DNA from 4 places in the Pseudoalteromonas sp. 31A1 genome. Region 1 is predicted to be linked to each of the others. Evidence: predicted binding sites of a transcription regulator. Region 1 holds the regulator's gene; each other region holds the start of a gene.

Evidence for each region. Region 1 encodes LexA, which represses DNA repair genes until DNA is damaged. Its sites were predicted from a motif close to TACTGTATNNNNATACAGTA; they were not measured.
Region 2: the regulator LexA is predicted to act here: its motif matches at 1,916-1,935, upstream of GQR52_RS12840 (YebG family protein).
Region 3: the regulator LexA is predicted to act here: its motif matches at 2,766-2,785, upstream of GQR52_RS09065 (SulA-like leucine-rich domain-containing protein).
Region 4: the regulator LexA is predicted to act here: its motif matches at 2,091-2,110, upstream of ruvC (crossover junction endodeoxyribonuclease RuvC).

The regions. Positions count from the first base shown of each region.
Region 1 covers NZ_WTKY01000019.1:12,507-16,315, forward strand. Annotated here, with positions in the region: gene GQR52_RS15865 (chaperone modulator CbpM) at 1-54, shown strand, start outside; gene GQR52_RS15870 (hypothetical protein) at 130-855, opposite strand; gene GQR52_RS15875 (hypothetical protein) at 1,169-1,549, shown strand; gene GQR52_RS15880 (PaaI family thioesterase) at 1,550-1,990, opposite strand; gene lexA (transcriptional repressor LexA) at 2,158-2,775, shown strand; gene coxB (cytochrome c oxidase subunit II) at 3,259-3,809, shown strand, end outside.
Region 2 covers NZ_WTKY01000013.1:49,856-53,664, reverse strand. Annotated here, with positions in the region: gene dsbB (disulfide bond formation protein DsbB) at 531-1,049, shown strand; gene GQR52_RS12850 (DUF6170 family protein) at 1,051-1,353, shown strand; gene GQR52_RS12845 (helix-hairpin-helix domain-containing protein) at 1,378-1,674, opposite strand; gene GQR52_RS12840 (YebG family protein) at 1,987-2,304, shown strand; gene putP (sodium/proline symporter PutP) at 2,579-3,809, opposite strand, start outside.
Region 3 covers NZ_WTKY01000007.1:50,986-54,794, reverse strand. Annotated here, with positions in the region: gene GQR52_RS09080 (hypothetical protein) at 1-560, shown strand, start outside; gene GQR52_RS09075 (NCS2 family permease) at 635-1,927, opposite strand; gene GQR52_RS09070 (SEL1-like repeat protein) at 2,046-2,510, shown strand; gene GQR52_RS09065 (SulA-like leucine-rich domain-containing protein) at 2,808-3,242, shown strand; gene GQR52_RS09060 (YchJ family protein) at 3,281-3,760, shown strand.
Region 4 covers NZ_WTKY01000015.1:73,915-77,723, reverse strand. Annotated here, with positions in the region: gene GQR52_RS14095 (FtsX-like permease family protein) at 1-2,028, shown strand, start outside; gene ruvC (crossover junction endodeoxyribonuclease RuvC) at 2,159-2,683, shown strand; gene ruvA (Holliday junction branch migration protein RuvA) at 2,686-3,303, shown strand; gene ruvB (Holliday junction branch migration DNA helicase RuvB) at 3,311-3,809, shown strand, end outside.

The DNA of each region.
Region 1 (3,809 bases):
TTCGAAAACGAAATGTTAAAGCGACATTTGAGTCGATTTAAACACTTGGAATAAAATCTGCCCTTGGGTACTTCCTAGGGCTTATTTACTCTTTGGTGAGAGTGCGCTAGTTCTTAAAAACCAATATGACTACTTTGATTTATTCTTACTTTTAATTCGGATAAATCGTTTTAGTCGTATGTTTTGCATAAGTAGTAATATTCCACTTAGGCAAAAAAGTACGCTGGTTGCTGCAAAACTAATAAGCAGCGGATTATTAAAGTCCTCTCGCTCATCGTAATCCATAATATGTAACATCCAAAAAAAGTCGAAAATTCGCCATAGTGTGCTGCAAACGGTGATAACTCTGCCGTTATTTTCTGACAAATACAGTGTTGTGTTAAATGTGTCGTCAAATTGTACCTGCCAAACATTGGTTTTATATCCAACTTCTCGCATACCTTGCTTTAGCAGTACAGCGCTTGTCACTTGAGCATCAATAAGTAAGTGTGCTTTAGCATTTGCGGTAATTTGTATTTTAGTTGGCGGCTCAAAAGGCCGGCCTGTTATACCGTTAAAGCTTTGCTGTTCATCTTTATTTATTACTGTAATTATAGGTGTGGTTAAAAAGTTCTCAAAAATTATTTGTGTTGGATTAACCACCTGAGATGCAATATCGTTAAGGGAGGCAACATAATCAGCCTGCGTAAATGGGTTATTAAGAGTACGTGTTGCAAGATGCTCCCCATGAACTTTATCAAGAGGAATAGCGCTCATGACTAAACCGCCTAATAGCCAAGCTAAAATTTGTAATGTGAGCAAATAACCGAGCCATTTATGTAACTTGCGAGCATACTTAAATATTTTTTTATTCATGTTTTAGTCTTATTATTTTTAGAGGCTAGTTTATTACATTAATGGGATTAGTTACTGCGACATTTTGTCGCAGTTTAAACTATAGCTTACTGTAATCATTTAAAAATAAAAAAAATTACACTTAAATTGCTAACATGACTTATTTGTTTAATTGAGCTGAGTGTTTGATATCCAGCTAGCTTTAAACGCTAAAAAATACTTAAAAGCTGCGAAATATCTATATAAAGTGGTTAATAGAGCATAGTTGATTTGGTATAACGGTAAAACTGCGTTAAAGTTTGCAATGAAATTATTAGAGGATAAATACGAAACGATGTCGGAAATTCAATTTTTAAATGTAGATCTTGAGCTTGAATCAAAGCAAGATATTAGTTTGCTAGTGGCAGACTTGAAAAAAGTCGCGACGATTTTACATTATGACAAAGACGAATACCGTCAATTAGCGCGTATTGAAGCAACAGGTGTAGTAAACACGCCTGACAAAGCAATAAACCATATATGTGAGCTTATTGAATCGTGTTCGCGTAACGCGCTAAAGCAATGGTTAAGCTGTTCACGTAGAACGTTTGATATTGGTTTTGAATCAGGCACTTCCCCTAAGTGCTTTAATCAAGCCTTAGATGCAGATACATTACTACGTATATCTGCGATTGGTGCGGGTATGGAAATTACAATTTACCCAATCGAAAAGTAACTATCTTCGCTCTACGACTGCTGCGGTCATTTTTGATACGCAGCACAGCTCATTGCGGCTATTTGTAATTTTTATTTCCCACACTGAACTACGTTTGCCAATATGAAACGCTCTTGCCGTTGCTGTTAAAGTGCCGTTGCGAGATGCTTTTAAATGACTTGCGCTAATTTCCTGCCCCACGCAGTAAAATTTTGTAAAATCGACAACAAAGTTAGCTGCATAGCTGGCAACTGTTTCGGCAAGTACAACGTTAGCACCGCCGTGAACCATTCCCATTGGGTTATGATGCTCAGGAATTGCCGGCATAGTGGCTACTAAGTAATCATCACCAATTTCAGTGACTTCTATTCCCATGGTTTTCATTAATGTTCCTTGGCCATCAATGCCTTGTTCTAACTGCTTGCACAGCTCTAAAGTGATGGGCTGGTACCAAATACTCATAATGACTCCTTTGCTTTTTTAATCATTTATAAACCTAGCGTTAGTTATATCCCTAAAATGTACACAAGTGAAATTACTTTGGCTATTTTAAGGCTTAATTTAAATTTGCGATTTTTATTTAACTGTATATACTCACAGTTAAATGTACTGTATGGAAAACCAGTTGTATGCGACCATTAACGAACCGCCAAGCTCAAATACTCGAACTAATTAAAGTTTTTATTAAAGACACTGGTATGCCTCCTACACGTGCTGAAATAGCGCAAACATTAGGTTTTAAAAGTGCCAATGCTGCTGAAGAACATTTAAAAGCACTTGCTAAAAAAGGCGCAATTAAAATGAAACCAGGTGCAAGCCGTGGTATTCAGTTAATTGAAGAAGAAGAGCCAGAACAATTAGGTTTACCGCTTATAGGGCGTGTTGCTGCTGGTTCACCTATTTTGGCGCAAGAGCACGTTGAAAGTCACTGCAAAATCGATCCATTAATGTTTAAACCGGCTGCAGATTTTTTACTACGCGTTAACGGTATGAGCATGAAAGATATTGGTATTATGGATGGTGATTTACTTGCTGTACATCGTACTCAAACCGCTGAAAACGGGCAAGTTGTTGTTGCCCGCCTAGACGAAGACGTAACTGTAAAACGTCTTGAGAAAGCGGGTCGTAAAGTATTACTTCATGCTGAAAACGACGATTTTGAATCTATTGAAGTAGATCTTGAGAATGAGTCTTTTAATATTGAAGGCTTAGCCGTTGGCGTTATAAGAAACGCTGATTGGATGTGACTTTAAAAATAGCTTTTAAACAAGCAGTTTTATAAATGCGTACTAATTAGTACGCATTTTCTGTTTTAAATTCGCACTAAAAATAGGGCATAAATAGCTCACTGACAATTTAAGCTGTAAACTTTTTTGCACTTATATTTTCCCCCTCCGAATGCGTTAAACCCCTTTGTTTTGCTCATCTTTTGAACTTCCTGTTACCTAGTTGGTTACTGATTTTTTATTAATTACTCAATATCACCTGATTGTTTTTTATACTAAAACTTGCTTGTTGTTCATTTTTTAGCTAATTATTAATGTGCTGAGCTAATAATAACTCACAGCTTTTTAGTTTTGAGAACACACAATATACACAAACCCGTTGTTGGCGCAGCAAAACCAATCAATATTAAATGAGATTGACTAAAAAAATAAAAATAACGAATTGGCGTTTAAGCCGTATGCCTCTTCGCTTTGCATTCGCAATAGCATCAAAGGAGCCGTCACATGGGTAAACTGACCTCTACCTTGTGGCTTATATTATGTGTTTTTTCGCACCCAGTTTTGGCTAACAGCCAATACAATATGCGCAAAGGCGTAACCGATATAAGCAATAATGTATATCAGCTGCACATGACCATATTTATAATATGTTGTGTGATTGGGGTGATAGTGTTCGCAATTATGTTTTGGGCACTTATTCATCACCGTAAATCTAAAGGGGCTGTACCTGCCCAATTTCACGAAAGCACTAAAGTAGAAATACTTTGGACTGCAATCCCGTTTGTTATTTTAATTGCTATGGCAGTACCAGCCACTAAAACCCTAATTGCAATGGAAGATGCCAGCAAAGCTGATCTCACTATTAAAATTACAGGCTCGCAATGGAAATGGCATTATGAATATATGGGTGAAGATGTAGAGTTCTACTCTATTTTATCTACCCCGCAAGATGAAATAGCGAATCTTGCAGATAAAAATCCTAACTACTTACTTGAGGTTGATAAACCTCTCGTACTGCCAATAAATCAAAAAGTACGATTTTTAATGACTTCTGA
Region 2 (3,809 bases), on a different contig from region 1:
GAATTAATCAACACTCATCGTTTTACACGAATAACTGACTGATTGTACCAGACGAAGCATAACTAACAAGTAAAGTCAGATATATTAATAAGCAAATGAGTAGAAATTAAAGATTAATAAATAATAAAATTTAGGTTTTTCTAATATCGCTACAATGTATAAATATACAGAGCAATATTCATTGTAGGTACATTGTAATTATTGGTATTTTTATTTACACCATACTTAGCTGAATCAACTTAATACACATAAGTACATTAAAAAGGAACACCTATGCAACAGAGCGTTCTAACAGCAACTTTAAAGAAGTGATTAGGCAATGCACCAATGTTGTATAAGTAAGCGATATAACTTAGCTTATGTATCAATGGGAACTAAGTAGAGCGCCATGTAACCTCTGCTGAGGCTGTATTGAGTAGTCAATAATTTCATCTTATAAAAAGCGACTTCGGTAGCTTTTTTTTCCTTTTTGTTGCCGCATACATTATCCTAGGTCATAATCTAACATCTTATTTAAACGCGGAATTTTTATGAACTGGCTTGCGCAATTACCCACCCAACGTACCCCGTGGCTTTTATTTACAGCTATCGTTTTTTTACTTGAAGTGACCGCCCTTTTCTTTCAATACCAAATGGGATTGGCGCCTTGCATAATGTGCATATATCAACGTACCGCTGTACTGGGTTTATTAGGTGCAGGCATTGTAGGTTCGACTAAACCACAGAGCAAAGCAGTTCGTATATTAGCGTATGTAATTTGGGGTGTATCGAGTGTTTGGGGATACCTTATAGCTCGCGAGCATATTGATATGCAAACCACCACAGACCCTTTTGCATTTAGCTGTGAGTTTGAACCAAACTTCCCATCGTTTATGCCGTTACACGAATGGATACCTAGCTTTTTTCAGGCGACCGGGGATTGTGGAAATATAGATTGGCAGTTTATTGGTTTGAGCATGCCTGCTTGGATGGAAATTATATTTGCGCTATTCTCAATCACTTTGTTTGCTTTAGTGATTAGCCGCTTAATAACAAAAAAATCGATTTAATATGTTTACCTTTTTTTCAAGCCAATTAGATGATCTTAAACACTTAAAAGTGCGCAAGCGCCAGGACGTAATAGCACTTTCGTTAAGTATGTTATCGCCAACTGATAAAGTGTTACTACGTATTATTAAATTAATATTACTAAGTCCACTATTTTTAATATTCACGGTATTTAAAGGTTGGATATTAATCCCGTTTTTGATACTTGGTGGGCTTTGCTATCCGCTATTAACAACACCTATTGAAATTAACTTTGCTAAAAAGCACTTAAGCGATGCATTAAAACAATTTAATCAGGGCGCATAGCGCCCTGATTATTACTTAATAGCTTTAAAGTGAAATTTTCCCCTCTAATTTAGCTAATAGTTTTTTACCAATTCCTTTAACTTGCGATAAATCACTGACGCTTTTAAATTCACCGTTTTCTTCACGATAATCCACAATTGCCTGCGCTTTTTTCTTACCTATACCCGGTAGCTTAGCAAGCATATCTGCATCAGCATTATTTATACTAATTGTCTCAACTTGAGGCATTTGCTTGGTTACTTCCGATAGTTGTGCATATACGGTAGTTGCAGGTAGTAAGCATAATAAGCTTATGATGAGTAAATTTTTTAACGTTTTCATTAAACTTGCCCTTATTCTTCTTTTCTTAATTTTGAGTATTGCTCAGGAAATCAATAAATAAGGAACTGTAAAGTTCATCACTTAAAGTGTACCTAAGCGCATTATCACTATGATCCGAAATCCTGAAAATGCAGCTGGTACAACAAGTGATTGCTTAACTAAAGTAAAGTTACCGTTTTTTGTCAAATTTAAGACACCTAAAAATTAATACTTCGCGCTTGCAAATTTACGCCCAAACCATTACTGTACATAAAAACAGTAATCTAATGGTTTTTACAAACCACGGTGCCAAGCAATTTTGCAGGAGAAATCATGGCTGTTGTTGTTAAATATGTTGTAGAACGAAACGGAGTCGAGCGTATGACGTTTACTACCAAAAAAGAAGCTGATGCTTATGACAAGATGCTCGATATAGCAGAATCACTTGAGCTAATGCTAGAAAAGGTAGACGTACCGCTTAGTGAGCAACAAATTGAATCACTTGCTTTAGAAATAGCGAAAAGCAAAGATGACTTTATGACCATATTAAAGGGCGGCAAAGATCCAGTTGTTACCAAAGCGCCAGCAAAAAGTAAAAAGTCAGATAATGTTGCATCAATTGAAGATAGCAACGATAAAAAAGCAAGTTAATTCGTAGATTGCCCTTTCCTCGGACGGGACAAACTAAATAAAAAAGGGAGCAACTAAGTTGCTCCCTTTTTTATTATACCAATTCACTTAATTAAGTGATCTATTTTGAGGGTAAAAAAACGTGTTGATAGCTAGGCAAAAAATTCGATATTTAGTTGTTCTAAATGATAATTTTTTAACGCCAGTAGCGACACATTAGCCCCGCAAAATGATTAAGTATTATTGCGGATTGGTATTAATTACTACTCATTCAAAAATGAGTAGTAATTGCTATTTAAAGCTCTTTTTCTACTTCATCAAATAAAGCGGTAATGTTTTGCTCTGGCTCTTTTGTAGCTAAGCTAACAACAACAATTGCGATACTAGATAAAATAAAGCCAGGTACTATTTCGTACATAAAGCTACTTAAGCTTTCACCATTAATAGTAAACGGACCATAAACCCAAACAAGCACTGTAAACGCGCCTACTAACATACCCGATAACGCACCGGCAAAATTCATACGTTTCCAGTAAAGGCTGAACAGTACCAATGGACCGAAAGCAGCACCAAAGCCTGCCCATGCATTACTTACTAGGTCTAAAATAGAGCTATCTCTGTCGTAAGCTAAGTAAATAGCAAACATAGCCACTACGGCAACGCTAATTCGACCAACAGTAACTAATTCAAAGTCGCTAGCATCTTTACGTAAAAATGTTTTATATAAATCTTCAGTCAATGAACTTGAGCTTACTAGCAATTGCGATGAGATAGTACTCATGATAGCAGCCAAAATTGCAGCTAGTAAAAAGCCAGCAATAAGTGGGTGGAACAATAACTCAGAAAGAATTAGGAAAATCGTTTCAGGATCTTCAACCACAATATTATTTTCATAAGTATAAGCAGCACCAAATATACCAGTACCAACAGCACCAAGGGCAGCAACAATCATCCATGTCATACCAATACGGCGAGCTTTAGGCATATCCTTAACACTACGTACCGACATAAAACGAACGATGATATGTGGTTGACCAAAATAACCTAAACCCCATGCCATTGCAGAAATAATACCCAATGCAGAGCCTGCTCCAATCCAGTTAAGCATATCTGGATTTACACTATGTAAAGTAGATTCTAGAGGTTGTTCAAGTAAAGAGTATGCAACAGTAGGCACTAGAATCAGTGCGATGAACATAATACAACCTTGCACGAAATCAGTTAAGCTAACCGCTAAAAAACCACCAAACAAAGTGTATAAAACAACGACACCCGTTGTAATGTATAAACCCACTTCATAACTTAAACCAAATGAGCTTTCAAATAGTTTTCCGCCAGCTACAACACCAGATGATGTATAAAGAGTAAAGAAGACTATAATCACAACAGCTGATACAACACGTAATAAGTTTGACTTATCATTGAAGCGATTTGAGAAGTAATCTGGGATTGTTATAGAGTCATTTGCTTTTTCAGTGTACACACGTAATCTAGGTGCAACTAACAGATAATTTAACCAAGCACCA
Region 3 (3,809 bases), on a different contig from region 1:
CATTACAGCGCCGTATTTACGAAGCCTTAAATACAATGGTTACTAACTCGCAAACATCTAAAGCACTTAAAAGCCGCTTAAGTGAAGCAAAAACGCACTTATCTAATCCAGTTCAAGATAATAGCAGTGAAGCTTTAACGCTACCGAGTAATGACAAACAACTTGTAGGCCTAATTCAAGGCATTAAAAAATTACGCTCAATTTTACGCTCTGAACACAGCAAAGGTCGTATTGATAGCCAAGTTTTTGTTTTAGAAGATAAACGTCTCGAAAAACTACAACTGCGTATTAATATTGAAAGCCAAATAAAACGGGGCCTATCTGCCCGTTCAGCAAGTATGGTTGGCTCTGCAAGACAGTACTTTGAAAAAGCGCAGGCAACACTCAGTGCAGTCACCTACTCTGATGAATACGTAACAACAAAACGGCTAGAAGTTGAGGGTTACTTAGAGGCAATTAGTGTTGAACTGAGAGCTTCTAATGCAAGCGCACTTAAAAAGAAAACAGAAGAAGAGCAAGACGACTTAGATATACTGTTTGCTCCTAAAAAGAAATGGTAGTGCTTTTATAAAAGCATTAAAAAAGCCTGCACAAATTAAAATTTGTGCAGGCTTTTTTGTATTTTTGTTAGCTATTAAGACAAAAATGCAAACTTGAAAACAAACAAGGCTGTTAATATCCAAACACTAATACTGACTTGATCTTGCTTACCGCACAAGACTTTAACCGCCGTATAAGATATAAAACCAAGTGCAATACCGTGCGCAATCGAAAACGTTAATGGTGTCATTAGTAATACCACAGTAACAGGAATTGCATCGGTCATATCATCCCAGTTTACAAACTTTAAATTTTGCAGCATCAGAACAGCTACATATAAAATAGCGCCTGCCGTAGCATAAGCCGGTACCATTTGTGCAAGCGGTGCAAAAAACATCATTAGTAAAAAGCAAATGCCTACAACTACAGCTGTTAAGCCAGTACGTCCGCCAACAGATACACCAGCAACCGATTCTATATACGATGTAGTCGTAGACGTACCTAGCATCGCACCTGCAATTGTTGCTGAGCTGTCAGCACTTAATGCGCGCCCTAAACGAGGCATGTTACCTTTTTCATCAGCTAAACCTGCTTTTTGAGTTACCGCAACTAATGTACCCGAAGTATCAAAAAGATCGACAAACAAGAAAGCAAAAATAACACTCATCATTGATATATCAAAAGCGGCTGCAAAATCTAGCTGCATAAAAGTAGGCATTATTGATGGTGGCATAGCCATAACACCGTGATATTCAACAAGCCCCAAACTTAAAGCAATGCCAGTCACTAATAAAATACTAATAAGCACGCCACTTTTAAAATCGCGGTATAAAAGCGCTGCAATTACAAAAAAGCTTAATATAGCCAGTAACGGTCCTGGAGAAGTAATGTCGCCCAACTGCACTAATGTTGCCGGGCTTGAGACAATAATGCCTGCATTTTTAAGGGCAATTAATGCTAAAAAAGCACCTATACCCGTTGCGATTGCTCGCTTGAGCACCAGAGGTATGGCATTAATAATCCACTCTCTGACTTTAAATAAGCTTAAAAACAAAAATATACAACCCGACATAAATACAGCCCCTAACGCGGCTTGCCAGGTATAACCCATTCCTAATACGACACCATACGTAAAAAAGGCATTTAGTCCCATACCAGGCGCTAATGCTAATGGATAATTAGCCCATAAACCCATTATAAAACAGCCTATCGCAGCTGCTATACATGTCGCTACAAATGCAGCCCCTTGATCCATCCCAGCCTCTGCAAGCATAGCCGGGTTTACAAATACAATGTATACCATAGTTATAAAGGTAGTTAGGCCAGCAACGCATTCGCGTTTAACTGTTGAATTATTTTCGCTCAGTTTAAATAAGGCTTCGAACATAATAAACTTGTGATAGTAAAAAGTGGCGAGATTTTAACATAAAAATTATCTTTTACAGGACATTTTACCTTGCTATATACTAAACTGTTAAAGTAGTTAAAATAATAAATGAACCAATATGCTTAAAACAACACCTTGTGAGCAAGACTTAGAGCAACAGCTAGATAATATTTTAGGTTTTGTTACTCAACCCGAAAACACCTCTGTGCCCGTTGATAATAAAAAAGATGAGCAAAGTACGTTAAATAAAGCCCTATATTATTTAAAAAATAATCAAGCTCCATTGGCTGCAAAATGGATGCGACTTGCTGCAATGGCGGGAAACCATAGAGCACAGTTTTATTTAGGTTTATTTTTTGTGAAAGGTGAAGGCGTGCCACAAAGTGTATTTCATGCTGTAGCTTGGTTAAGCTTAGCAAGTAGCCAAGGGTACGCCCCTGCCACTGCAGCGGTTACAGATATACGCAAACATATCGAAACTAAGCGATTTAAAGATGCTCAATGTTATGCGGCAAGTTTGTACGAACAAATCCACCAACTCCAGTTTTCTCATATGATCCCTCGCACGAGTGAAAACACATAAGCTAGCTATGGCAGAAGTACTGTATGCAGTGTTAAAAAATACTGTATATGGTTATAAAGATAATCCTATACAGTATAAAACCCCAAAATGAAGACACTACGCAAAAAATTATTTTTAGAATACCTTCTCAAAAACAACCCTATAACAACCTGATTAATAAAGAATTATAAATTAAGAAATAAAAACAATGATCAAAAGCTGAATAACTGTACAAATAAATAGCATAAAAGGCTTGCACGAAAGCACTGTATAAACTACTGTATATGAATACTGTATAAAAACCCAGTGAGTGAAATTATGTTACAGCCTATTACCGTAAGAACAGTTAAAAGTTACCAACAAGATGAGCAAAGCGATTGCGTGAATTTGATTCAAATTGAAGATGAAATTTCAGCGACCTTTGAGCTTTTAAAAGTATTACACCAATACAATAGCTCTAATGCATGGACGTTACTAATTGCTCCAGATCACGTACCTAGCAAAGCTTTACTTGACTCATGCTCTATTGATACAAGTAAATTACTTGTTATTAGACAAAAGCACCTAGTAAATTTAGAGTATGTATTAAATTCTGCATTACATAACGGAAACTTTGCAGCGGTAATTACCTGGACCGATATAGTTAATAACCAACTACTTACGAATTTATCGTTCGATTTAAGTAAAACGAATACAAAACTATACTGTTTTACTAAAAAGTCTCAAACAACAGAGATATCACTCGCCCAATAAGCTTGTTAAACTAATGTTTTAGACTTTGTATTATTATTATGACTTCACTCAATACCACATTATGTTTTTGCAGCAGTGGGCACAATTATGCTGATTGCTGCGAGCCGCTTCACTTATCTGTTAAGCAAGCTGATTCTCCTGAACAACTTATGCGCTCACGATTCAGTGCTTATGTTATTAAAAATGCAGAATATGTTTATCAAACCTACGCAAAAGAAAAACAAGCTGAAAATCCGGTTAAAGAAATCAATGATTTTGCTAACAGCTGTCGATTTATAAATCTTGATGTAATTGGGTCAAGCCATGATGGCGATACCGGTACTGTAGAATTTAAAGCCCAATATTTTTATCAAAACTTATTTTGTGAGCTCCACGAAAAATCGCAGTTTATTAAAGAAAACACTCAATGGCGTTATTTAGATGGCACTATATATCCTGTTGAAGATATTAAAGTGGGCAGAAATGATGACTGCCCATGTGGCAGCAATAAAAAGTACAAAAAATGTCATAGCGTGTAATAAATAATCTTATTTAATATTTATCACCTACAAGGTGTTTTTAAGTGGC
Region 4 (3,809 bases), on a different contig from region 1:
GGCGCTGCATTATTTAATGTTTCAAAAGTTATTGTAGAAGAGCCCGATGCGCCATTTAATGTATTTTCAAGCAGCCGTCGTGTGCTTATTAATATTGACGATGTGGCAAAAACCGAAGTTGTGCAACCGGGTAGTCGTGTTTATTACCGCCAACTTTATGCCGGTAGTGAGGCTGACATAAATAGCTTTTACGAGTGGCTCAAACCACAAATGAAAGAAAACCAACAATGGTACGGCGTTAAAGACCGTCAATCACCTATTTCAAATAGTTTAAACCGCGCAGAGAGCTTTTTATTGCTCGCTGGCTTATTGGGTATTATTTTAGCCGCAGTGGCTATAGCCGTTTCAGCAAAACGTTATTGTGAACGCCAATACGATCCAGTAGCGATGATGAAAACGCTAGGCGGTAGCCGTTCAATGATCCGCAAAATATACATGCTCCATTTATTGCTTGTATGTGCAATGGCGGTAAGTATTGGGCTTTTAATTGGTTATGGCTTGCAAGAAATAGCAACAAGTTACTTATCAAAAAGTATGGGCACAGAGCTACCTTTAGGTGGCTTTAAACCTTGGCTGGTGGCTATAAGCACTGGCGTAATTTGTGCTGTTATGTTTTCTATTAAACCGTTATTTGATTTATTTGATATTCCACCGCTTAGAGTGCTGCGCCGTAACTTAGGTGACAAGTTGGCAGTAAGTCGTGTGCATTTAGGCATGAGTGCGCTAACTGTGTTTTTATTAATGTGGTTATTTAGTAACAACATAAAAATAACGCTTATTTTGTTTGCCTCAACGCTTGCGCTAATTGGTGTGTTGTTTTTGATATCTAAATTAATATTTGGTGGCGGTCGAAAATTAGGGCTTAAGCCAGGTAACAGTTGGTCGCTTGCAATTGCATCTATTCAAAAGCGTGCAAATGTGAACGCGGTACAGTTAATTAGTTTTTCGTTAGCGATTAAATTACTGCTGTTTTTAGTGGTACTTAAAAACGACATGATATCTGATTGGCAGTCGCAACTACCAAACGATGCGCCTAATGCATTTTTAGTTAATATTACGCAAAATGAGCTTGAGCCAATTAATGAGTATTTAGCACAAAAAGATATTCAGGTATCAGAGTTTTATCCCACTATTCGTGGACGCGTAAATGCGGTAAACGGCGAGTTGGTAGCACGTTCTGTATCACTGCAAGACAACGAGAAAAAAGACGAAGAAGCACGTGCAGGTATTGGCCGCGAGCTAAACCTTACATGGCTTAAAGATGTGCCTGACCAAAATGAAGTAACACAAGGCACGTGGTTTGGTGAAAATGCGATGGCTGAAGCCTCAGTAGAGGAGTCGATGCTTGAGCGTTTAGATGTTGAGATAGGCGACACGCTTACATTTTTAATTGGTTCGCAGTCGTTCGACGCTAAAATCACCAGTGTGCGCAAAGTTAATTGGGCCACGCTTAAACCTAACTTTTTTATTATTTTAAGCCCAGATGTACTTGCAGATTTTCCGGCAACGTATATTTCGTCGGTACGTATAAACCCAGATCAAAAGCGTGATTTTAGCCAGTTATTGCGTACTTACCCTACTATTACAGCGATTGATATTGATAACTTTGTTAAGCAAATACAAACAACTATTTCGCAAGTATCACTCGCCATTGGCTTTGTACTTGCAATTGTTGTGCTGTGTGGCGCGCTTGTACTTATATCGCAAGTGCAAGCTAGTTTAGGTGAGCGTATGCAAGAAATTGTCATACTGCGAACACTTGGCGCTAAAAGCCGATTAATTAAAAACGCGACCTTGTACGAGTTTTTATTACTCGGCGGTTTAGCTGGCTTAGTTGCCGCATTTTTTAGTGATATAGCGCTTTTAATTGTGCAGCAACAAATGTTTGATTTAGCAGGTAAGTTACATCCGCATATATGGATTATTGGTCCGGTAGCTGGCGGCGTATTTGTGGCTGGTTTAGGCTATTTAATGATTGCCCGAACACTTAAACAAAATACCCAAGGATTAGTGCGTGCCCTAGGGTAAGCTTAAACTAACATGCTCCTTCAAATGCCCACCTAACACGTGGGCATTTTTGTTGTTCTTTGTACTGGTAATTTATACAGTGCTCTGGCATTATTAGCGTAATTTAAAAATAATAACAATGGAGTGCTGTTTGGCCATTATTTTAGGGATCGATCCTGGTTCACGTTTGACCGGATATGGCGTTGTTGCCCACCAAGGCTCTAAATTTACATACTTAGGCAGTGGTTGTATTAAGTTAGCCGATCATCCTTTCCCGGTTAGGCTTAAAATGATCTATCAAGGCATTACACAGCTTATTGAGCAGTTTTCACCAGAAACCTTTGCCATTGAAAAAGTATTTATGGCGCACAACCCCGATTCTGCTTTAAAACTAGGCCAAGCTAGAGGCGCTGCTATTGTGGGCGCTGCAATGGCCGACTTACCCGTATTTGAATATTCAGCTAGGCAAATTAAGCAAGCTGTAGTAGGCAACGGTGGCGCTGATAAAACACAAGTGCAACACATGGTAAAAAATATTTTAAAACTACCCGGTACACCACAGGCCGATGCAGCTGATGCACTCGCTATTGCGATTTGCCATGCTCACTCAGAACAAAATTTAATTAAACTAGCGGGTAGCGCAAGCAAAACCGTTAGAGGACGTTTAAGGAAATAACTATGATAGGCCGTTTAAATGGTATTTTAGTCGAAAAACAGCCACCAGAAATCTTACTCGAAGTAAGTGGTGTAGGTTACGAAGTACAAATGCCAATGACCTGTTTTTACGATTTACCAAAAATTGGTGAAAACGCGATTGTTTATACGCACTTTGTAGTGCGCGAAGATGCTCAGTTATTATTTGGTTTTAATAATAAAGTTGAGCGTGCCTTATTTAGAGAGCTATTAAAAGCAAATGGCGTAGGGCCAAAACTTGGTTTAGCTATTTTATCGGGTATGTCAGCTAAGCAATTTGTGAGTTGTGTGAATAACGAAGACTCAACATCGCTTGTTAAATTACCGGGTGTAGGTAAAAAAACAGCCGAGCGCTTAGTACTCGAAATGAAAGACAGATTAAAAGATTGGGGCAATGATTTATTTACGCCATTTAGCGATAGCGCAGTAATAGAGCCAATGAGCGATGCGACAATTGCTAATAATGCAGCAGACGATGCCGTATCAGCACTGCTTGCGTTAGGTTATAAATTGCCACAAGCTCAAAAAGCAGTAAAATCGATAAGCAAACCCGATATGTCTACTGAGGTTCTTATTAGAGAATCTTTAAAATCAATGTTGTGAGTAACCCATGATTGAAGCGGATCGCTTAATTGATGCGACTGAAAAAACAAATGAAGACTCTATAGATCGTGCAATAAGACCAAAACTTTTAGCCGACTACAGAGGCCAGCCTCATGTTAAGCAGCAAATGGAAATTTTTATTGAAGCTGCTCGAACCCGTGGTGAAGCGCTCGATCATTTATTAATATTTGGCCCACCAGGGCTTGGTAAAACCACGCTTGCAAATATTGTAGCCAACGAATTACACGTAAGTATTAAAACAACATCCGGCCCTGTACTTGAAAAAGCAGGCGATTTAGCTGCGTTACTTACTAATTTAGAAGAAGGCGATGTACTGTTTATTGATGAAATACACAGACTAAGCCCGCAAGTTGAAGAAATACTCTACCCAGCAATGGAAGACTATCAGCTTGATATAATGATTGGTGAAGGCCCAGCTGCGCGCTCTATTAAATTAGACCTACCAGCATTTACACTTATTGGTGCAACCACACGAGCAGGCTCAC